Regions from separate parts of the Caproiciproducens sp. CPB-2 genome, predicted to be linked through region 2. Evidence: predicted binding sites of a transcription regulator. Region 2 holds the regulator's gene; each other region holds the start of a gene.

Region 1 (6,107 bases), 1.7 Mb from region 2:
CGACGACCTGCTTTCCCACGGGTTTGCCCCGCGGGTCTTCGGGTTTGATATTTCCAAGTTTGCGGTAAAGGCCGCGGCGAAAAAATATAAATCGATTTCCTTCGCCGTCGCCAGCAGCTTCGCCATCCCGGTTTCGGACGGCGCGGCGGATTTTGCTCTGGACGTGTTCGCGCCGGTGGTGGAAAGCGAGCTGAACCGTGTGCTCAAACCGGGCGGAACTCTGATTTTAGCCGTGCCGGGTCCCCGCCATCTGTACGGGTTAAAGGAAATCCTGTACGACGAGCCCTATGAGAACGAGTCCTTTGAGGCGGATTACGGCGGATTTGCCTTTATCGGCCGCGTGCCGGCACAGACCGACGCCGCGATTTCCGGAGCGTTGATTCAGGACCTGTTCGCCATGACGCCCTATTTCTATAAAACCGGGGCGGAGGGCGTACGGCGGCTGAAACAGGTGCAGACGCTAAAAACGCATCTCGAATTTGATTTTCTAATCTATGAAAAGGTGGGAGAAAATTGCGCAGGCGCAAAGAGCTGACAAACGAACAGTTTGAAAACATGGGCTTCCTTGTTCTGATCACGGTGCTGGCCCTGCTGTGCCGTTTTCTGCTTTTCCCGTTTGAATCGGGGGATTACCACCAGTTTTTGCAGGGATGGTATACCTCGCTGAAGGGAAACGGCGGCTTTGCGGCGGTGGGGATGGATATCGGCGACTATATGCCGACCTATCTTTATCTGCTTGCCGGGTTTACCTATCTTCCCGTTTCCGGGCTGACCGCCATTAAGCTGGTTTCCAGCCTGGCGGACATTGTTCTGGCCGTTTACGTGATGAAAACGGTCCGGCTGAAGTATGAAGACCCCCTGTACGGAGGAATGGCTTACGCGGCTGTCCTGTTCCTGCCGAGCGTGGTGCTGAATTCGGCCGTCTGGGGACAGTGCGACGCAATTTTTACCGCCGCACTCGTCGCCTGTGTATACTATTTCATGCTGGATAAGGAATATCAGGCGGTCGCCGCCTTTGCCGTCGCGTTTATCTTTAAATTGCAGGCGGTGTTTCTGGCGCCGTTTTTGCTGCTCCTGCTCATCAAGCGCAGGGTGCGCCTCAGCACTTTTCTGATGATTCCGTTCGTGTACCTGCTGGCCATCCTTCCCGCCATGTTTCTGGGGCGCAGCATGCGGGAACTTCTGACGGTGTATTTTTCCCAGGCGGGGCAGTATAAGATGATTGCCATGTTCCTGCCGAACCTGTACACCTGGCTGCCGGAGGACACGCCGGAGTACATCAGCGCCGCCGCGGTGATCCTGGCCGGCGCGCTGACCATTGCCGCGCTTTTCTATCTGTATAAGAGGAAGTTTGTTTTTACGGACGAATTGTTTGTTTCGCTGGCGCTCTTTTTCGCGCTGTTTTTACCGTTCATCCTCCCGCATATGCACGAGCGGTATTTCTATCTGGCGGATATCCTGTCGGTCGTCTTCGCGTTTTATTTTCCGAAGATGCTCTATGTGCCGGTGGTCACGGTGCTGAGCTCCACCTACGCCGTCTGCCACAACCTGTTCAACACGGACTTTTTCAGCGTGCAGCTGCTGGCGGTCATGATGCTATTTATTCTGATACAGGTCGCAAGGCACGCGGTGCGTCAGATTGACCTGCAGTCGGAGCAGCCGGGGCAGGTGCCGGGGTGAGCGGGGCGCGGATCGTGCCGATGGGCGAGAAGCACCTTGGCGCGCTGGAGAAGATCGACGCCCTCTGCTTTTCGGACCCCTGGACGCGCGAAGGGCTCCGCGCGGAGCTCTCCAGCGATACGGCCCGGTTTGCCGCGGCGGAGTGCGGGGGGGAAACCGTGGGCTGCGCGGGCATGCACTGCGTCTGCGGGGAATGCTATATCGACAAGGTCTGCGTCCACCCCGGCTTTCGCCGGAGGGGGATCGCGCGGGCGCTGGTGCGGTATTTAATAGAGGACGCGGTCAGGAACCATGCGGAATTCATCACGCTGGAGGTGCGGCGGAGCAACGATGCCGCCGTCGCGCTTTACGCCGGGCTCGGCTTTGAGCCGGTCGGGGTCAGGAAGGATTTTTACACGTCACCGAAAGAGGACGCGCTGCTGATGACGAGATTTTTTCAGAATAAAGGATGAACGCTCCGGTTTTCCGTCGGACAGCGGGCCGGACGGTTTTATTTTAAAGAATAAGGGGAAAATAGAGAATGCGGATTTTAGCACTGGAAAGCTCCTGCGACGAGACCGCCGCCGCGGTGGTGGAGGACGGAAGAAAAGTTCTGTCTTCGGTGGTTGCCTCACAGGTGGAGGAACATAAGCTGTACGGCGGCGTCGTGCCGGAAATCGCGTCGCGCCGTCACTGCGAGGCGATTGTGGGCGTTACGCAGCAGGCCCTTGACGACGCGGGAATGACGCTGGGCGAGGCCGACGCCGTCGCCGTCACCTACGCGCCCGGACTGATCGGCGCGCTGCTGGTGGGCGTGAATTTTGCGAAGGGGCTGGCCCTGTCCTCCGGAAAGCCGATCGTGCCGGTGCACCACCTCCGCTCGCACATCGCCGCGAACTACATCACCTCACCGGAGCTGAAGCCGCCGTTTCTGTGCCTGATCGTCTCCGGCGGCCACAGCCATATTGTGGAGGTGAAGGATTACACGGACCTTCATGTTCTGGGCCGCACGCGCGACGACGCGGCCGGCGAAGCCTTTGATAAGGCCGCACGGGCCATGGGGATGCCTTACCCCGGCGGGGTGGAGATGGACAGGCGCGCCGAGGGCGGGAACCCCAAAGCCTTTCCGCTGCCGCACCCGACGGTGGACGGCTCTCCGTACGATTACAGCTTTTCCGGGCTGAAAACGGCGGTGATCAACCTGATCCACAACGCGCGGCAGAAGGGACAGGCTTTGCCGGTGGAGGACCTGGCGGCCTCGTTCCGCAAGGCGGTGGTCGACTGTCTGGTCAAAAATTTTGTAAAGGCCGCGCAGGATACCGGCAGCACCAAACTGGTGATCGCGGGCGGCGTTTCCGCCAATTCCCTTCTGCGCAGCCGCCTGCGGAAGGAATGCGGGGACCGCGGCTGGAAATTCTATATGCCGGAGCTGAAGCTTTGCGGGGACAACGCCGCCATGGTCGGCGCGCAGGGATACTATGAGTTTCTTGCAGGAAACATCGCAAAAATGGACCTGAATGCCCACGCGGCGATGCCGATTGAAGGAAGCTGATGAAAATCCTCCAAAAGTGGAGCAAAAGCTTTGTGCATTTTACTATGGTAAATTTTTAACGAATTCAATATTTCAAGATTGATTAAAACGCCTTAATGTATTATAATGAGAACCAATATCATCAATTTTGGAAGGTCATTGGACCGGAAGGAGAAATGAGTTATGACAAGCAACAAGTCTGTTTTGAACTGGATTGAGGAAATGAAAGCGCTTGTCGGTCCGGATAAATTAGTCTGGATTGACGGGTCAGAGGCTCAGCTTGAGGCATTGCGCGCCCAAGCCTGTGCTTCGGGGGAACTCATCAAGCTGAATCAGGAAAAACTCCCTGGCTGCTACCTGCACCGCACCGCGGTAAACGACGTTGCCCGCGTTGAGGACAGGACCTTTATCTGCTCCCGCAAAGAAGAGGACGCGGGCCCGACCAACCACTGGAAAGACCCTCAGGAAGCCTATAAAATGCTTTACGACATTGCCAGGGGCAGCTACAGGGGCCGCACCATGTATGTGATCCCCTATTCCATGGGTCCGATCGGCTCGCCGCTCGCAAAAATTGGCGTAGAGCTCACAGATTCCATTTATGTTGTATTAAATATGGCGATTATGACCCGTGTGGGCCAGAAGGTCTGGGATACGCTGGGCGACAGCGCCGACTGGGTAAAGGGCCTGCACTGCAAGTGCGACATCGACGCGGAGAAGAGATACATCTGCCACTTTCCGGAGGACAATACCATTATCTCCGTCAACTCCGGCTACGGCGGAAACGTTCTGCTGGGCAAAAAGTGCTTTGCGCTGCGCATCGCTTCCTACCTTGGAAAGACAGAGGGCTGGATGGCGGAGCATATGCTGATTCTCGGCATTGAAAACCCGAAGGGCGAAATCAAATACGTCGCCGCCGCGTTCCCGTCCGCCTGCGGCAAGACCAACCTGGCGATGCTGATTCCGCCGGAAGGCTACCGCAGGAAGGGCTACAAGGTTTGGACGGTCGGCGACGATATCGCCTGGATGCGTCAGGGCCCGGACGGCAGGCTGTACGCGATCAATCCTGAAAACGGATTCTTCGGCGTCGCTCCCGGCACAAACGCAAAGTCAAACCCGAACGCGCTTGCTTCCACACAGTCCGGCACCATCTTCACCAATGTCGTCCAGAATCTTGACGACAACACCGTCTGGTGGGAAGGCCTTGACAAGAATCCCCCGAAGAACGCGGTCAACTGGAAAGGCGAGCCCTGGGACGGCACCACTTCCGACCAGAAGGGCGCTCATCCGAACAGCCGCTTCACCGCTCCCGCAAAGAACTGCCCCTGCGTCAGCCCCGAGTTTGACAAGGGCGCGGGCGTTCCGATTTCCGCCATCATCTTCGGCGGCCGCCGCGCACAGACCACTCCGCTGGTCTATCAGTCCCGCGACTGGAACAACGGCGTGTTCGTCGGCTCCATCATGGCCTCTGAAACAACCGCCGCCGCGACCGGCGCAGTCGGCGTAGTCCGCCGCGACCCGATGGCGATGCTGCCCTTCTGCGGTTACCATATGGGCGACTACTTCAAGCACTGGATCGAAATGGGCGAAAAGCTCGGCGATAAGGCTCCGAAGATTTTCAACGTCAACTGGTTCCGCCTCGACGAGGAAGGCCACTTCATTTGGCCGGGCTTCGGCGACAACCTGCGCGTGCTGGAGTGGATCATCAACCGCTGCGACGGAAAGGCCGACGCCGTTAAGACCCCGATCGGCTTTGTTCCGAAGGCGGAGGATATCAACCTGGAAGGACTTGACTTCAGCGTAGACACCCTGAAGAGCATTCTTGAGGTCAGGAACGATCAGTGGGTCAAAGAGGCCGAGGGCATTGAGGAATTCTACAAGAAGTTCGGCGATAAGCTTCCGAAGGAGCTGAGGAGTCAGCTCGATATCCTGAAGAACAACCTGAAATAATTCTATTGATTTTCGGCGGCGGCTTTGTTGGGAAGCCGCCGCTTGTTTTATGCCTTTTGCAACTCGAAAGCGGTTTCATGCATCTTTTGGGATAGAGCACTATAAATTTGGCACAGAAGCCCATTTTTTTGCATTTTGCAGACGAAATTGTCTCAAAAAGTATGAATAAATTGTTTCTAATTCAAAAAGTTTGTGTAAATATCACATTGTCATATCCTGCCGGAAGCTCTATACTATAAATAAATCATGTTGATTACCCGGCAACGCTTTGTCGGGCACTTTTATTTATCAGGAGGAAAAATTATGGCAGGCAGTTCAGAAACAGCATACCATCCGAAGGGAGACTTCTTTAATTTAAAGGGCAATCATACGAATGTCCGTACAGAAGTCGGAGCAGGTCTGACCACTTTCTTCGCAATGGCGTACATCATCGTCGTGAACCCGACCATGCTGTCCCAGACAGGCATGAAGTGGGGCGCCGTATTCCTTGCGACCATCATTGCTTCCGTAATCGGCACTCTTATTATGGGCCTGTTCGCAAATGTTCCGTACGCGCAGGCTCCGGGCATGGGGCTTAACGCCTTCTTTGTGTTTACCGTATGCTTCGGCTTACAGTTCAAATGGCAGGAAGCGCTCGCAATGGTTTTCATCTGCGGCCTTGTCAACATTTTCATTACGGTAACCAAAATCCGCAAGCTCATCATCAAATCCATTCCGGAAAGCCTTCAGAATGCCATCGGCGGTGGTATCGGCATTTTCATCGCCTACATCGGCATTAAAAACGCGGGCCTGATCCAGTTTACCTCCGACCCGGGTACTTATGTCCTTCTGGACAGCAAAACGGTCATCGCCTCCAGCGCCGCGGTCCCGGCTATTGTAAAGCTGAACGCACCCGTCGTGCTGCTCGCACTGTTCGGACTTGCGCTGACCGTCGTTCTTCTGGTCAAAAACGTCAAGGGAGCTATTTTGA
Region 2 (6,107 bases):
GCTCATAATACCCGCGCGAGGCGATTTCCCTCTTTGTCTGCGACAGAAAGAGTTCCATTTTGCTGTCGATCGATTTGTTGTGATCCTTGGCGTAATTTTCAAATTGCTTCATGGTAAACCGGCCGTCAAATGACGACGCCACGGCGGAAATCATATCATAAAACGTCTGCTCGCTTTGCGTAAGCGGCATCTGTTTTGTATTTTCCGCTATGCTTACCACAAAATCTTTTTTCTCGTTGGAGTCAAACCGGACGTACCCCTTGCGCGCCAGGCTCATCAGCGTAGCGCTGAAAACACGCCCTTCTTCTTTGCTGGTGACCCCGCCGCTGTAATAATAGAACAGGTTTGCCGCTCCGCCGGGGGAACTGTCCTCTGGTATCTCGCGGGTGTATTCGGGAGCGTCCACCTGATACGGTCTGGCTTTTTTTTTCAGCCATATCAGAATGAAGATTCCGGCTATCACCAGAACAACTCCGCCCACGGCATCCACTACGCCGACCGTGTAATTCAGCTTCTGCTGGTTCTCCCAGTCCTGCGCCCATTTATTCTCTTCCTTTTCAATATCGCTCAGCACGTTGACCGTACTGATCCTTGTCGAATCCGGGAACAGGGAAACGGGCATGCAGACGCGCGTTTCCACCAGCGTCTCCGGCGGAACCTGGCTTGCGGTAAAGGAAATCCGGGCAGGGGAATCGATGGTTAACTGACTCTGCGCCGTACAGTGCAGCCATCCCTTCACTTCCTTATCCTTCGCGCCGGACGGAATCAAGATGGTGCCGTACAGCTGGGTGATCGGAATACTGAAGTTCTTTCCGATAAAGGCGTTGTACAGGACGGAAGTATCTCCGTATACACTGACAAGGTTCCTGATAGTGTACGATACCTTGAAGTTTCGTACGCCGCTGTCGATCGCCGGCAAAAACCAGCCGATTTCGATGTCCTTCGCCGTGTTGTAAATATAACAGACGTTATCCTCAGAAAAATAGCCGCTTGTCGGATTGATATCGTCACGGAAGCTGTACTGAACGTTTTCATCCATGTCGTACACGGATAAATTTTCGATTCCTACGCTCTGGCTTCCGTTAACCGGGAAGGTTTTATACAGGTTGCTGTAGGGCTTGCCGCGGTCTTCCAGATTGATGCGCCAGGTTTCCGTCACCTGCATATCGCCGTTACTGTTCAGCTGAGAAACGATATCCAGATTTTCCAAAGTCTGCTTTGCGCCGTGCTTGTAACCGCCGGCGCCGATGATAAAAAGAATCAATAGGATAGCGGCGACGGCCGCAGCCATCCCGCCAAAAAGCTTTTTGGCCAATCTGTATGCTCCCTTCGTTCGCCGAAAATCAGAATTTCACCTGTGGTACGGCTTTATCGGCTTCCTCGATCTCAAAGTATTTTTTCTGTCCGAAATGGAACAGGGAAGCAATGATATTGGACGGGAAATGCATGACGTACTCGTTGTATTTCATTGCGGTGTCGTTATAAAACTGACGGGCGAAAGCAATTTTGCTTTCAATGTCCTTCAGCTGACCCTGCAGGTCCAGAAAATTCTGGTTTGCCTTCAGGTCCGGGTATTGCTCCGCCGTGGCAAACAGGTTTACCATCGCGCGGGACAGCTTGGCGTTGTTCTCCATCGCCTCTTCGGGCGTTTTGGAGCTCATGGCCGCGCTGCGCCATTTTGTGACCTCTTCCAGGGTCGATTTTTCATGGGAAGCGTATCCCTTGACGGTTTCCACCAGGTTGGGGATGAGGTCAAAGCGTTTTTTCAGCTGAACGTCCACCTGTGCCCATCCGTTGTCCACTCTTACGGAGAAAGAGACAAGCTTGTTGTACATGCCTGTGACCCAGAAAACAAGAATCAGGATAACTGCGGCAATAATGCCAAAGGTGATCCAATCCATGATGCGTACCTCCTAATCATCTCTGCGGTTTTTGAATATCAAGACATCGCTTAAATTGCTATGAAATGATCATAACATATTTTACATAAAAAGAAAAGCGGGGGAAAACAATCCTTATTGTACCCCGAAAACAGATTTTATTTGCCATGCAAAAAGGGGAAAGGATTTTCATATCCTTTCCCCCTGAACAGTTTATTTCCGGCTTGGGTTTGAAATTCGGTAGCAAAGCGTCATCAGGCTGTCGTTCAGATGAACGTTCTCAACAATCGTATCTTCATACTTCATTGTAATATCATAATGGCTGAAGTTCCAGTAATTGCGCACACCCAGATTGTAAAGGCGTTCAATCATGGTATGAACGCCGTCGCGGGGGATGCAGAGCACAGCCATGGTCGGCTGGTCCTTCTGGCAAAAATCTTCCAGCTCCACCGTGTCGCGTACAATCTGACCGTTGATTCTGGTCCCGGTTTTACTGGGGGAGCTGTCAAAAATACCGATCAGTCTGAACCCTTCGTCATCAAACGACATGTGAGAGGCGATTGCTCTTCCCAAATTTCCGGCTCCGATCAGAATCGCCTTATACTCATTGGAAAGGCCCAGAATATTCCCGATTTCATCACAGAGCTGGTCGACAATATAGCCGTAACCCTGCTGGCCGAACCCGCCGAAGCAGTTCAGGTCCTGACGGATCTGCGAGGCGGTCAGCCCCAGCTTCACGGACAGCTCGGTGGAAGAGATCCTGGTGACCCCTTTTTGTTTCAGATGGGTTAAAAAACGATAGTAGCGGGGCAATCTTCTGATTACCGACATTGAAATATTTTCGCGTCTTGGCATACGCTTTCCCTCCGTAATAGTCCGGTTTATAGAAGCCGAACCAGACTTTTATTGACTTCCCTTAAAAAGGTTTCGGTGTCAACTGTGGTTTTGCCTGGCAGCGTGGAAAGAGCGGCAAGATCGCCGGTCATAATGCCGCTTTCAACTGTCTGAATAGACGCTTTTTCCAGTTTGTCCGCAAAATCCGTCAACGCGGGAAGGTGATCGAGCTCTCCGCGTTTTTTCAGCGCGCCGGTCCAGGCAAACAGGGTAGCCATGGAATTGGTGGACGTCTTTTCGCCCTTCAGATGTTTGTAGTAATGGCGCTGTACGGTGCCGTGGGCCGCCTCGTATTCATAGATTCCTTCGGGCGAAACGAGAACGCTCGTCATCATGGCAAGGCTGCCGAAGGCGGTTGCGACCATATCGCTCATGACGTCGCCGTCGTAATTTTTGCAGGCCCAGATGTATCCGCCTTCTGAACGGACCACACGGGCTACCGCGTCGTCAATTAAGGTGTAAAAATAGGTAATACCGGCTTTTTCAAATTTTTCTTTGTAATCAGATTCGTAAATTTCCTGAAAAATATCCTTGAAACGATGATCGTATTTTTTTGAAATCGTGTCCTTGGTCGAAAACCACACATCCTGTCCGACGTCGAGCGCGTAGCTGAAACAGGACCGGGCAAAGCTTTCAATGCTTTTGTCAATGTTGTGCTGGCCCTGAATAATGCCGGATGTCTCGAAATCATGGATCAGCGCGCGCTCTTCGGTGCCGTCCGCTTTTGTAACGACAAGCTCGGCTTTTGCGCCGGCGGGGACGGTCATTTCCGTGTTGCGGTAGACGTCGCCGTAGGCGTGGCGCGCAATGGTGATCGGCTTTTTCCAGGTGGTGATAAAGGGCGTAATGCCCTTCACAAGGATAGGGGAACGAAAAACGGTGCCATCCAGAATTGCACGGATGGTGCCGTTCGGGGATTTCCACATTTCTTTCAATCCATACTCGCGCACTCTGTCCGCGTTCGCGGTAATCGTTGCGCATTTTACGGCAACGCCGTATTTCTTTGTGGCATAAGCGGAATCAAACGTGACCTTATCGTCGGTTGCGTCGCGGTTTTCCAGCCCAAGATCGTAATATTCCGTCTTCAGGTCGATATAGGGGATCAGCAGGATATCTTTAATCATCTTCCAGATGATTCTGGTCATTTCGTCGCCGTCCATTTCCACCAGCGGCGTCGCCATTTGAATCTTATTCATTCGTAGCCCTCCTGTTTTCTGTAAGCGTTCTGCAAGTCCGTTGTATTTTTGTATCAGCTGTTCTGTTCTTTGATGTAGCTCAGCAGGCCGCCTGCAAGAACGATCTTTCTCTGACGGTCGCTCAGAATGGCGTCTGCTTCGAAGGAGGTGCCTTTTGTCAGGTTTTTTACAAGAACGGTTCCGCCGTTTTCGATGGTGGCGCGGATATCCGGCAGCTCCAGTTCGTCCATCTGGTCGATTCCGTCGTAATCCTTCTCGTTTTTAAATACGAGCGGAAGGATTCCTCCGTTCGCCAGATTGGCGCAGTGGATACGCGCAAAGCTTTTTGCGATCACCGCTTTGATTCCAAGATACAGCGGGACCAGAACGGCGTGCTCACGGGAAGAGCCCTGTCCGTAATTGGAGCCGCCCACAATGATGCCCTTGCCGTATTGGCGGCAGCGCTCCGGGAATTCCTTGTCACAGACGGCGAAACAGAAGTTGGAAAGGTAGGGAATGTTGGAACGGTACGGAAGAATCTTCGCCCCCGCCGGCATAATGTGGTCGGTTGTGATGTTGTCGCCGACCTTCAGCAGGGCTTTTGCGGCGATGTCCCCGGGGAGGGCGGTGGTGGTGGGGACTTCCTTGATGTTCGGCCCGCGCAGGACTTCCACGTTTTCCGCTTCCTTCTCACTGGCGGGGGGGATGATCATATTGTCGTTGATCAGGAATTTTTCGGGCTGCCCGATGGGAGCTTCCTCGCCCAGCGTCCGGGGATCGGTCAGAACGCCGTTGATGGCGGAAGCCGCGGCGGTTTCCGGGCTGACAAGGTAAATTTTGGCGTCCGCCGTGCCGGAACGTCCCTCAAAGTTGCGGTTGAAGGTCCTCAGCGAAATGCCGCCGGAATTCGGGGATTGTCCCATCCCGATGCAGGGGCCGCAGGCGCATTCCAGAATCCGTGCGCCGGCGGAAATCAGGTCGGCAAGCGCGCCGTTCTGTGCAAGCATATTGTAAACCTGTTTGGAGCCGGGGGCAATCGAAAGGCTCACGTCGGGGTGAACCGTCTTTCCTTTTAATATGGAGGCGATCCGCATCATGTCGCGGTAAGAGGAATTGGTACAGGATCCGATACAGACCTGATCCACTTTGATGGGGCCGATCTCGTCCACGGTTTTTACCGCGTCCGGGCTGTGGGGACAGGCCGCCATCGGTTTCAGCTCGGACAGGTTGATCCCGATGGTTTCATCGTACTTCGCGTCGGCGTCCGGCTTTAGCTCCACCCAGTCCTTTTCGCGGCCCTGTGCTTTCAAAAACGTAAGGGTTACTTCGTCGGAAGGGAAGATGGAGGTGGTTGCGCCCAGCTCCGCGCCCATGTTGGTGATCGTCGCGCGCTCCGGCACGCTCAGCGCCGCGATTCCTTCGCCGCCGTATTCCACGATCTTGCCGACGCCGCCCCTTACGGACAGAAGGCGCAGGACCTCTAAGATAATATCTTTGGCGGAAACCCATGGAGAAAGCTTTCCGGTCAGATTGATACGCAGCATTTTCGGCATGGGGATGTAATATTCGCCGCTGCCCATGGCAACCGCAACGTCAAGCCCGCCGGCGCCCATGGCGAGCATGCCGATTCCGCCGCCGGTGGGGGTGTGGCTGTCCGAGCCGATCAGCGTTTTGCCGGGAACGCCGAAGCGCTCCAGATGGACCTGATGGCAGATTCCGTTGCCGGGTCTTGAAAAATAAATTCCGTGTTTCCTGGTGACCGTCTGAATGTACCGGTGGTCGTCCGCGTTTTCAAAACCGGTCTGCAGGGTATTGTGGTCGATATAAGCGACAGAGCGCTCTGTTTTTACGCGCGGGACGCCCATAGCCTCGAATTCCAGATAGGCCATGGTTCCGGTGGCATCCTGCGTCAGCGTCTGGTCTATTTTCAAACCGATATCGCTGCCTGGCGTCATTTCGCCGCTTAGAAGATGGGTTTTTATGATTTTCTGTGCCAAAGTCAAACTCATTATCAAGCTTCCCTCCAATTCGAATTCCCAACATAGTTAAATATATAACCATTATCCAATAAAAAAGCAAAATTGTCAATCTATCCAATCACTTTCTGCCAAAGCATTCTATTTTGACGCTTTATTTTCTTGATGAATATCACAACAGA
Region 3 (6,107 bases), 370 kb from region 2:
CTGGTACCTTCGTAAATCTCGGTGATTTTGGCATCACGCATCATGCGCTCAACTGGATATTCTCTCGTGTAACCATAACCGCCATGAAGCTGAACTGCTTTTGTGGTAACTTCCATTGCAACTTCAGCCGCAAACAGCTTTGCCATTGCAGCTTCTTCTGAATAAACCTTCTGGGTATCCTTTGCCATAGCGGCGCGATAAACAAGCAACTGGGCCGCTTTGATCTTTGTTGCCATATCCGCGATCTGGAACTGTGTGTTCTGGAATTTTGCAATCGGTTTGCCGAACTGCTTTCTTTCCTTTACATACTTGACGGTTTCCTCATAAGCGCCTTCCGCAAGACCCAGAGCTTGGGCAGCGATGCCGATACGGCCGCCGTCGAGTGTGTTCATAGCGATTCCAAAGCCCTTGCCCTCTTTACCGAGCAGGTTTTCCTTCGGAACAATGCAGTTTTCAAAAATGAGCTCACAGGTAGAAGAACCGCGGATACCCATTTTCTTTTCCTTCTTGCCTACGCTGAAGCCCGGGAAATCCTTCTCAACGATGAACGCGGAGATGCCCTTTGTTCCCTTGCTCTTATCGGTCATGGCAATGATGATATAAGTATCGGCATATCCGGCATTTGTGATAAAGATTTTGCTGCCGTTCAGCACATAGTGGTCACCCTCCAGGACAGCTTTCGTCTGTTGCATGGATGCATCAGTACCCGCGTTCGGCTCTGTCAGAGCGAAAGCGCCTAATTTGTCACCCTTTGCGAGCGGAACAAAATACTTTTCAATCTGCTCGGGAGTACCGAATTTTAAAATCGGGGAAGCGCCCAGGGAAGTATGTCCGGACACAACCACGCTGGTCGTGCCGCAAACCTTCGCAATCTCTTCAACGAACATGATATAAGCAAGCGTATCGCAGCCCTGGCCGCCGTATTCCTTCGGGAATGGAATTCCCAAAAAACCATATTTGTGCAGTTTTTCTACTGTTTCTACAGGAAAGCGCTCTTCTTCATCCAGTTCCTGGGCAAGAGGCTTTATTTCATTTTCAGCAAATTCTTTGTACAGCGTACGGAGCATCTCATGCTCCTTGCTAAGTACGAAATCCATACTCGTTCCTCCAAAATCTATAATTTGCAGCAATCAGCAATCTTTATTTTGTATAATCGTAAAAACCCTTACCGGTTTTTCTGCCCAGCAATCCGCCGCGGACCATTTTTCTGAGTAAGGGGTGAGGACGGTATTTGCTGTCGCCCGTTTCGGACTGAAGCACTTCCATAACAGCAAGAACGACATCCAGACCGATCAGATCGCCCAGAGCCAGGGGGCCCATCGGATGATTGGCGCCCAGCTTCATTGCCGTATCGATATCTTCAGCGGAAGCGGTGCCGTCAGCATAGATTCCAACCGCTTCATTGATCATAGGAACAAGGATTCTGTTGACAACGAAACCGGCAGCTTCCTTGACCTGTACAGGAGTTTTACCGATTTCAACGGAGATAGCCTTGATTTTTTCGACCGTCTCGTCCGGAGTCGTGATGCCGGCGATTACTTCGACCAGCTTCATAACCGGAGCGGGGTTAAAGAAATGCATGCCCACGACCGCTCTGTCAAGCCCGTTGGAAATTTCGGTAATGGAGAGAGAAGACGTATTGGTGGCAAAAATCGCATCGGGCTTGCAGATGCCCTGCAGCGCCTTGAACAGTTCCTTCTTCAGATCCATTCTTTCAAGAGCGGCTTCAACAACCAAGTCACAGTCGGCGACAATTTCTCTTGTCCCGGTTGTGATTTTTGCGAGGACTTCGTCCGCTTTTGCCTGATCCATCTTTCCTTTGGCAACAAGCTTCTCAAAGCCTTTGGCGATTTTCTTTTTTCCGCCGGCGGCAAACTCTTCGTTAATATCGCAAAGCTTAACCGTATATCCGTCGGTCTGAGCAAACGCCTGAGCAATTCCGGAACCCATGGTGCCCGCGCCAATAATACCAACTTTCATTTTAATTCCTCCTGATTCAATATAATTTATTAAAAAATTATCTATTTACGAACGGATCCGGTTTACGCTTCTCACAGAAAGCCTTCATGGCGTTTTTCTGGTCTTCTGTTTCAAAGCAGGTGCCGAACTGAGCGGCCTCGATGGCAATTCCGGAATCGATGTCGACCTGGATGCCGTCATTGACCGCTTTTTTAGTGGCACGGACAGCGATCGGAGCGTTGCCCGCGATTCTGCCGGCAAGCTTCAGGCATTCCTCCATCAGCTGATCCGCCGGATAAACCGCATTGACAAGGCCCAGCCTCAGCGCTTCCTCCGCCTTGACCTTACCGCAGGTGTAGAGCATTTCCTTGGCTTTGCCGATGCCGATGGTACGGGCAAGCCTCTGGGTCCCGCCAAATCCGGCGGTAATGCCGAGGCCCGCTTCGGGCTGTGCAAACACCGCGTTTTCAGCGGCGATACGGATGTCGCAGCTTAAAGAAAGCTCGCAGCCGCCGCCAAGAGCAAACCCGTTTACCGCGGCGATCACCGGGATCGGGAAGGTTTCGATTTTTCTGAAAACAGCGTTGCCCTTTGCGCTGAAGGCCTCCCCCTCCGCCCGTGTTTTGCTGCTCATTTCGGCGATATCCGCGCCGGCGACAAAGGACTTCTGTCCGGCGCCGGTAATGATCAGGCATCTGGTAGTATCAATGGAAACACCGTCCAGCACAGCCTCGAGATCGGTCAGGACCTCGCTGTTCAGGGCATTCAGCGCCTTTTCACGGTCAATGGTAATAATCCCGATAAAATCCTTTTGCTCGTATTTTACGTAACTCATAATTCAATAACCTTCTTTCTGCAGTTTATCAATTATTCGTCATCGCCCATTTTTACGATTGTGGAAACGCCCATGCCGCCGCCTACGCAGAGTGTGGCAAGGCCGTACTTGGATTTTCTGCGCTGCATTTCATACAGAAGGGTAACAAGGATTCTGCATCCGGAACATCCGACCGGGTGGCCCAGCGCGATAGCGCCGCCGTTTACGTTGACCTTGGACTGGTCGAATTTCAGATCGTGCGCAACGGCAAGAGTCTGGGCGGCGAAAGCTTCGTTTGCTTCAATCAGGTCCATATCGTCCACTGTCATGCCTGTCTTCTCCATGACCTTGCGGGTGCTGTAGATCGGGCCGAGACCCATGACGGAAGGATCAACACCGGCGGAAGCACCGGCAATCCAGGTTGCCATCGGTTTTACGCCGAGTTCTTTTGCTTTTTCTTCGCTCATCAGAACGATGGCGGCAGCGCCGTCGTTGATGCCGGAAGCGTTTGCGGCGGTAACGGTGCCGTCTTTCTTAAATGCCGGTTTCAGCTTGGAAATACCTTCCGCTGTAACGCCTGCACGGGGGCCTTCGTCCTTCGTAAACAGAACGGTTTCTTTTTTTACTTTAATCGGAACGGGAACGATTTCTTCGTCAAATTTGCCTTCCGCCTGTGCCTTTTCGCACTTCTGCTGGCTGAATGCGGAAAACTCGTCCTGCATTTCACGGGTGATTCCGTACTGCTCCGCAACATTTTCAGCGGTGATGCCCATGTGGTAGTGGTTGAAGGTATCTTCCAGACCATCGTGGATCATGGAATCGAGCAGCTCGCCGTTGTTCATGCGATAGCCGAAACGGGCATTTTTCAGGAGATACGGAGCGCCGGACATGCTTTCCATACCGCCGGCTACGATGATGTCAGCTTCGCCGGATTCAATCAGCGCGGCGGCAACGTTGACGGTTTTCAGAGCGGAACCACAGAGATTGTTGAGGGTGAACGCCGGAACGGTTACCGGAATGCCTGCGTAAACAGCGGACTGACGGGCGACGTTCTGGCCAAGACCGGCCTGATACACACAGCCCATAATGACTTCGTCAACCTGCTCCGGTGCTACGTTTGCACGCTTCAAAGCTTCCTTAATGACGATGGTACCGAGGGTTGGGGTCGGGACGTTGGAAAGTGCGCCGCCCATCTTGCCGATGGCCGTACGGCACGCGCCTGCTAAAACAACTTTTCTTGACATAAAAATTTTCCTCCATTCATGTTTTTGCAATTCGTCCAATTGCGAAGCATCATGTTCTTCAATTTGCAATATTTTACTGAACGCGGGTATGTGTTAAATATATCACAATATCCTTCGATTTGCAATACAATTAAAATGAATATCTCAAAAAGTGTTACAAAATTATCAAAAATTGTCACATAAATAAAAGCGGCGCATGTAAAAAACCAGTAAAATTCTATAAGAAAGCAAAAAAAACCGGCTCTGTGAGCCGGAATTCTTTTAAAATTATGAAGGATGATGTCAAGATCGCTGCATATTTACAAAAATCCACATCCAATCTTTGCTCCTTATCAGCATAAAAAAGCTTTGATTCACCGAGCAAAACCAAGAAAATCTTTCGTAAAAGCCTCCACTTCCGACTTTGGCGTAGCCCAGGAAGTAACCAGACGAATCGCTGAAACGGATGCATCGATCTTTGCCCAAAATTCAAAGCCGTACTTTTCCCTGAGCTTTTCGATCAAAGAATCCGGAAGAATCGGGAAAATCTGATTGGTCGGAGACGGAGACAAAAATGGAAATCCCGCTCGGGCAATCTCTTCCCGAAGGAAGGCCGCCATTTCGTTTGCGTGCTTTGCCAGATCAAAGTATAAATTATCCCGGAACAGTTCTTCAAACTGGACGCCCAGGACCATCCCTTTGGCGGCAATGGCTCCCCTCTGCTTCTGCATATAGCGGAAATCTTCTTTCAGATCCGGGTTGCAGATCACAAGCGCTTCTCCCAGTAAAACGCCGTTTTTGGTGCCCCCGATATAAAACGCGTCCGTAAGGTCGGCCAGATCCCGCAGGGTCAGGTCATTTTCGCTGCAGGTGAGCGCCGAGGCCAGCCGTGCGCCGTCCAGATACAAATAAAGCTGATTGGCCCTGCAGAATTCGCTTAACGCGGAAAGGGAAGCCTTGGTGTAAATCGTTCCGATTTCGGTTGAATCGGATATATAGATTAGCTTCGGGCGGACCATATGCTCATCCGTATGTCCGTCCAGTACCTCCTGAACCATTTCAGGAGTGAGCGTTCCATCCTCTGTATGTACCGTCAATACTTTATGTCCCGTAGCCTCTATGGCCCCGGTTTCATGCACATTGATATGCCCTGTTTCGGCGGCCACGGCGGCCTGATAAGGACGTAAAAACGCTGAAATCGCCGTCAGATTCGTCTGGGTCCCGCCTTCCAGAAAATGCACCGCAACATCGCCGCGTCCAATGCGCTGCCGGATCAGTTCAGCCGCGTGCAGGCTGTGGCGGTCATTTCCGTATACGGCGTTCTGCTCCCGGCTTGCTTTCGCGAGCGCCTCCAAAATTCTCGGGTGGGCTCCTTCACTGTAGTCATTATGAAAACTGTACATTTTTACTCCTCCGCCATCAATGATGGTTTTCTATAAAACATTTGATTTCCTGCTGTAATCCCCGAACGGTGCCCTGTACAAGCTCTTTGGAGCCTCCGCCCCTTCCGTTGAAAGCCTGATTCAGTTCCTTTCCAAACGCACGGACATCTTTCTTTTCGCTGCCCACTGCATACTGATATCCGGCAGCGTCATCCCCCGAAAGGACGGCGGCAACGCCGGAACAGCGGCCGCACAGCAGCAGGCAAAAGGTACGAAGATCCGCGGGTGCAAGATCCGGCTCAAACAAACAGATATTTTCCGTCCCTTCCGACACCTGATCGCATCTGGAAGCAAAAATCTGATTTTTCAGGGAAGTCAACTGCTGCTTCAAAGCGTTGGTTTCTTCCAGCAGATGCTCCACCGCTTCTTTTATTTTATCCGGCTTCGCGGACAGAAGCACCGAAACGGCACCGACGCTGTCTGTTTTTTCATTGTAATCATCCACCGCTTTTTTACCGCATAAGAGGCCGATACGCGTGCCTCCTTTATAACGCTGGGCGGATATCAGCTTAATGATCCCGATCTCCCCGGTCTTTGAGACATGTGTACCGCAGCAGGCACAGACGTCGTATCCGGGGATTGTAACGATGCGCACTTCCCCGGTCAGTTCTTTTTTGCTCCGGTAGGAAAGCGCCGAAAGCGCCTGCGCGTCGGGATAAGATGTTTCAA

Evidence for each region. The regulator Rex, encoded in region 2, represses fermentation and respiration genes when NADH is low (regulators of the CRP and FNR family bind a similar motif). The targets are predictions, from matches to a motif close to ATTGTTAANNNNTTAACAAT.
Region 1: the regulator Rex is predicted to act here: its motif matches at 3,255-3,274, upstream of VXK30_RS01500 (phosphoenolpyruvate carboxykinase (GTP)).
Region 3: the regulator Rex is predicted to act here: its motif matches at 4,107-4,126, upstream of VXK30_RS08565 (acetyl-CoA C-acetyltransferase).

What each region holds. Positions count from the first base shown of each region.
Region 1 is NZ_CP142860.1:313,428-319,534, forward strand. Features, by position in the region: gene VXK30_RS01480 (putative RNA methyltransferase) at 1-535, shown strand, start outside; gene VXK30_RS01485 (hypothetical protein) at 514-1,680, shown strand; gene rimI (ribosomal protein S18-alanine N-acetyltransferase) at 1,677-2,132, shown strand; gene tsaD (tRNA (adenosine(37)-N6)-threonylcarbamoyltransferase complex transferase subunit TsaD) at 2,201-3,211, shown strand; gene VXK30_RS01500 (phosphoenolpyruvate carboxykinase (GTP)) at 3,374-5,137, shown strand; gene VXK30_RS01505 (NCS2 family permease) at 5,441-6,107, shown strand, end outside.
Region 2 is NZ_CP142860.1:2,091,464-2,097,570, reverse strand. Features, by position in the region: gene VXK30_RS10445 (DUF2207 domain-containing protein) at 1-1,315, opposite strand, end outside; gene VXK30_RS10440 (LemA family protein) at 1,344-1,901, opposite strand; gene VXK30_RS10435 (redox-sensing transcriptional repressor Rex) at 2,094-2,735, opposite strand; gene VXK30_RS10430 (NADP-dependent isocitrate dehydrogenase) at 2,762-3,970, opposite strand; gene VXK30_RS10425 (aconitate hydratase) at 4,024-5,958, opposite strand.
Region 3 is NZ_CP142860.1:1,720,889-1,726,995, reverse strand. Features, by position in the region: gene VXK30_RS08580 (acyl-CoA dehydrogenase) at 1-1,097, opposite strand, end outside; gene VXK30_RS08575 (3-hydroxyacyl-CoA dehydrogenase NAD-binding domain-containing protein) at 1,141-1,980, opposite strand; gene VXK30_RS08570 (enoyl-CoA hydratase-related protein) at 2,018-2,794, opposite strand; gene VXK30_RS08565 (acetyl-CoA C-acetyltransferase) at 2,827-4,017, opposite strand; gene VXK30_RS08560 (threonine aldolase family protein) at 4,371-5,399, opposite strand; gene VXK30_RS08555 (alanyl-tRNA editing protein) at 5,416-6,107, opposite strand, start outside.